DNA from 2 places in the Proteiniclasticum sp. C24MP genome. Region 1 is predicted to be linked to the other one. Evidence: a T-box and tRNA genes for the amino acid it is inferred to sense, from the RefSeq annotation. Region 1 holds a T-box; the other holds one or more tRNA genes.
The links. A T-box is a leader RNA that pairs with one kind of tRNA and senses whether it is charged. The one in region 1 lies ahead of thrS (threonine--tRNA ligase), so its partner is inferred to be a tRNA-Thr.
Positions count from the first base shown of each region.

Region 2: it has a tRNA-Thr gene. The T-box ahead of thrS (threonine--tRNA ligase) is inferred to sense a tRNA for this amino acid. The anticodon was not compared.

Region 1 covers NZ_JBINJW010000008.1:5,393-7,788, reverse strand. Annotated here, with positions in the region: gene ACHAL6_RS07645 (NAD(P)H-dependent oxidoreductase subunit E) at 1-271, opposite strand, end outside; gene ACHAL6_RS07640 (hypothetical protein) at 649-984, opposite strand; T-box leader at 1,142-1,356, shown strand; gene thrS (threonine--tRNA ligase) at 1,394-2,396, shown strand, end outside.
Region 2 covers NZ_JBINJW010000012.1:17,460-19,855, forward strand. Annotated here, with positions in the region: gene metK (methionine adenosyltransferase) at 1-483, opposite strand, end outside; SAM riboswitch class I at 557-657, opposite strand; tRNA gene ACHAL6_RS09460 (tRNA-Tyr) at 711-795, opposite strand; tRNA gene ACHAL6_RS09465 (tRNA-Tyr) at 878-962, opposite strand; tRNA gene ACHAL6_RS09470 (tRNA-Thr) at 970-1,044, opposite strand; gene upp (uracil phosphoribosyltransferase) at 1,368-1,997, opposite strand; gene rpiB (ribose 5-phosphate isomerase B) at 1,997-2,396, opposite strand, start outside.

The DNA.
Region 1 (2,396 bases):
GCACAAAACATGCGGTTCCCATACAGACATTGATTACATTCTTACCTCTGGGTTCTGTTGTGAAGTAGGAGTAGAAGCTGACCACTCCGAAGATCTTCGATTTAGGGACTCCGATTTTCTGACTGATATGACCAACCAGTTCTTCGGAAATATAGCCGAACAGATTCTGTGCGTGATGCAGAACTTCTATGAGATCCGATTCCTTCGCGTTGATTTTCGCAATAAATTCATCCAGTTCCTGAATCTTAGGATTTTGTGATAAAGTACACATTTTCTCTCACCTCTTGTTAAATATTTACCAAACACCCTTAATTATATAGACAATACTATGTATTATCAAGAAATTTCAGTCCATTATGAATTCTTTTCATTAAATGATAAATATTTATCATTTAATTTTCCGATTATGCATCTGCATATCGGTTTCTCTGATTGGTATTTTACAGACCAAAATAGTATGAATTGGCATGCTGTGACAGAATAATTAAGATAACGCAGAAAAAGCGCGTTTCATGAGACGATACACTGCAGTGCACCGAAGTGATAAGCGGTTTGTAACGAGAATTTATAGAAAGGAGGGAAGATATCTGAATCAAACCCTCCTGATTGAATGGTTTTGCACTTAAAATCAGATCAGCTGTTCTTTGTTTACTTGAAATAGGACGCACAATCTGTATTCATGATGAAGATGGATACATCATCCACTTTTGTGCCTGAAAAAATATTGATTTCGTCCTTGAGTATTTCTGCAAGGGCTTTCTTTTCTTCCAGCTCCAGAGAAGGGCACGATACTACATCAATATGAATGAAATCTCCTAAATCCGATTCCATATCAGATCGAAACTCAGACTCATAGAACATGACTCTTACCTGCTGGTCATCCAGAGAAAATCTTCCACCAACACGATAAACGATACTTTTGATCAATCGATTCTTTCTTTCATGCCCACTGCATCTGGGAAAATGAAGTTTTATAGTCAACATCAGTTTTACCTCCTCATCCTGTTATTCCTATTATATCTTATTCTGCTTTTCGGTTATAGTTATTCTTCGAACTTTCAAGTGATGAACCCTAAGAATAATATCTTATGTGAAGTTGACGGAACGGGGTCAATTGGATATAATTAAGTCAATCAAAAATCAAAACACATTGAACAGGAAGAGTACCGACCGGATTCTTTAAAGAGAGGGCTGCCTTGGCTGGAAGCAACCTAAGATGATATTCGCGAAAACCACCTGGGAGTGCAGTACGAAGACGAAAGTATAAGTATCTACGTTTGCCGCGTTAAGGTATTAAGCGAAAGTGACGTTGTGTTGCTTTTAATTAGGGTGGAACCACGATGACTCGTCCCTTTCCGGGACGGGTCTATTTTATTTTATTGGAGGAGATAACATGATTAATCTAAAACTGAAAGACGGAAATGTGATTCAGATTGAAAAAGGATCAACAGTTCTTGATGCCGCCTATGCAATCTCATCAGGCCTTGGACGCGCTGCCATGGCAGGGCGTGTCAATGGGGAGAGAGTGGACATCCGTCATGAACTAAACGAAGACTGCGAACTGGAAATCAGAACCTTTGATGACGAAGACGGCAAGCATGCTTTCAGACATACTTCATCACATATTCTGGCACTGGCTGTGAAAAGGCTTTTCCCTGAGGTGAAGCTTGCCATAGGACCTGCCATTGAAAACGGGTATTACTACGACTTTGATAAAGAGGGCAGTTTTTCTGCAGAAGACCTGACAAAGATCGAAGCGGAAATGAAGAAAATCGTAAAAGAGGACCTGAAGCTGGAAAGATACACACTATCCAGAAATGAAGCACTGAAGCTGATGGAAGAAATGGGTGAACCTTATAAGGTGGAGCTGATCAACGACCTACCAGAAGATGAAGTACTTTCTTTCTATAAGATGGGCGAATTCACAGACCTCTGTGCAGGTCCGCATATCGCATCCACAAAGGCTGTAAAAGCATTCAAGCTGACACAGGTTGCAGGTGCATACTGGAGAGGTTCTGAAAAAAACAAAATGCTGTCCAGAATCTACGGTACTTCCTTCCCTAAAAAGAATGAACTGGATGAATATCTGGCTATGGTGGAAGAAGCGAAGAAGCGGGATCATAATAAGCTAGGCAGAGAGCTCAACATATTCACATCATCTGATATGATCGGACAGGGGCTGCCATTATTCAAGAAAAACGGCACAAAAATCCTTCAGGTCATGAAGCGATTCATTGAAGATGAAGAAGAAAGCCGTGGATATGAGTTCACTCAGACACCACTGATGTCGAAATCCGACCTGTTCAAGGTATCCGGTCACTGGGATCACTACAAGGATGGAATGTTCATCATGTGTCAGGATCCTCATGGACATGGAGATCTGTTCGGTGATGATG
Region 2 (2,396 bases), on a different contig from region 1:
TCTTACTTCCGCAAGCCTTCTGGCCAGTTTCTGAGCAAGATTGATGGGCATAGGCATATAATCTTCCGTTTCGTTGGTGGCGAAACCGAACATCATCCCCTGATCTCCTGCTCCAGTCTGAAGCATGGCATCATGGTCCCCCTCACGTGTCTCCAGAGATGCGTTGACTCCCTGAGCGATATCTGGTGACTGTTCGTCAATGGAAGTAAGCACAGCGCATGTTTCAGCATCAAAACCGTACTTGGCACGGACATATCCGATTTCAGTGACAGTTTTTCTCACTACCTTCGGAATATCCACGTAGCAGTCTGTTGTGATTTCCCCCATAACCATGACCATACCAGTGGTCACGGCAGTTTCGCAGGCGACTCTGGCTTTCGGATCCTGTTCAAGGATACTGTCCAGGATGGCATCTGAAATCTGATCGCATATTTTATCCGGATGCCCTTCTGTTACAGATTCTGAAGTAAATAGTCTTTTCATTTTTTTCCTCCCTTTTTTCAGACAAATAAAAAACCTCTTCACAATAAGAAGAGGTGTCGTAAGTTCTACATCTCTCTTATCTTGCAGCGTATTCGCTGCAGGAATTGGCACCACGTATTTCTACAGGTTGCCGGGTTTCATAGGGCCCTTTCCCTCCACCTCTCTTGATAAGAGTATTCAATTTTTTTCATAAAAAAAGACAGCAATTGAAACAATTGTGTCTTTTGTGGTGGAGGAGAGTGGATTCGAACCACTGAAGCAACTTGCAACAGATTTACAGTCTGCCCCCTTTGGCCACTTGGGTACTCCTCCCTATCAGTGTACAACTGCCTATTTATAGTACAACAGTCTTAGGGTTTTGTCAATAACATTTGCTCATATTTTTCAAGGATAATGGTGGAGGAGAGTGGATTCGAACCACTGAAGCAACTTGCAACAGATTTACAGTCTGCCCCCTTTGGCCACTTGGGTACTCCTCCGAAAATGTGGAGCTGGTGAACGGAATCGAACCATCAACCTGCTGATTACAAATCAGCTGCTCTACCATTGAGCCACACCAGCAAATGAACTGACAAAGACTAGTATATAGCCTAGACGATGATATTTCAAGGGTTTTTCTTAAAATAAATCCCGTTTTTTTATTTGATATTTTTTGTCATATTGAAGAGGGGAGATCTCTTTCCACACCCACTTCATAAAACTCTTGAGTCTCTTGACACTTCAAATCCGTCTGATGATTTCAGCTTTTTCACCGCATCTGTTTTCCAATTCTGTTGTCCTTAAAATTTCCATTCAGTTCCTGAAAAAAACACCCGCCATGAACTGAAATAATCTGTTCATGGCGGGTATAGAATCATTTCCCAATAGACTGACTGAAATACCTGTTACTTGGTGCCAAAGAGTCTGTCTCCTGCGTCTCCCAGTCCTGGAACGATATATCCGTGTTCGTTCAGCTTTTCATCAATTGCCGCGATGAAGATATCAACATCAGGATGCTTCTCCGATAAAGCTTTGATTCCTTCAGGAGCCGCCACAAGACCTACGAACTTAATGCTCTTCGCTCCTCTTTTCTTCAGCATATGAATCGCGTCAATGGCAGACCCGCCTGTTGCAAGCATCGGATCCACAACAATAACTTCTCTCTCTTCAATATCCTTTGGCAGTTTGCAGAAGTATTCCACTGGCTGAAGTGTACTCTCATCTCTGTAAAGTCCGATGTGTCCGACTTTTGCTGCAGGAACAAGCTTGAGCATTCCGTCAACCATTCCGATACCGGCTCTTAGAATTGGCACGATCGCCAGTTTTTTACCTGTGATGATTTTACAGTGGGCAACTGCCACCGGGGTCTCAATATCCACATCTTCCATTGGAAGATCTCTTGTCACCTCATAAGCCATAAGTGTAGAGATTTCTTCCACCACTTCTCTGAATTCCTTGGACCCTGTATTCTTGTCTCTGATGATGGCCAGCTTGTGTAATACCAGCGGATGATTGATTTCAATTATTCTGCTCATTAATTTTCCTCCTCAAGTTCTGCATTTTCCTCTTCTAATCTGGTTATTTTATCAATACGTGTCTGATGTCTTCCGCCCTCGAATTCAGCACCTAAAAAGGTGTCTACAATATCCAATGCAAGGGCTTGACCGATTACTCTTTCACCCATAGTCAGGATGTTCGCATTATTATGCTCTCTGGATGCGTGAGCACTGAAGGTATCATGACACAGTGCTGCTCTGATTCCTTTCACCTTATTTGCAGCTATACCGATTCCGATTCCAGTTCCACATATGAGGATACCAAAATCAGACTCCTTGTCAACTACGCTGGCAGAAACTTTTTTTGAAATATCCGGATAATCACAGGATTCTCTGGTATAGGTACCAAAGTCTCTGACTTCATACCCTTTCTTCTCC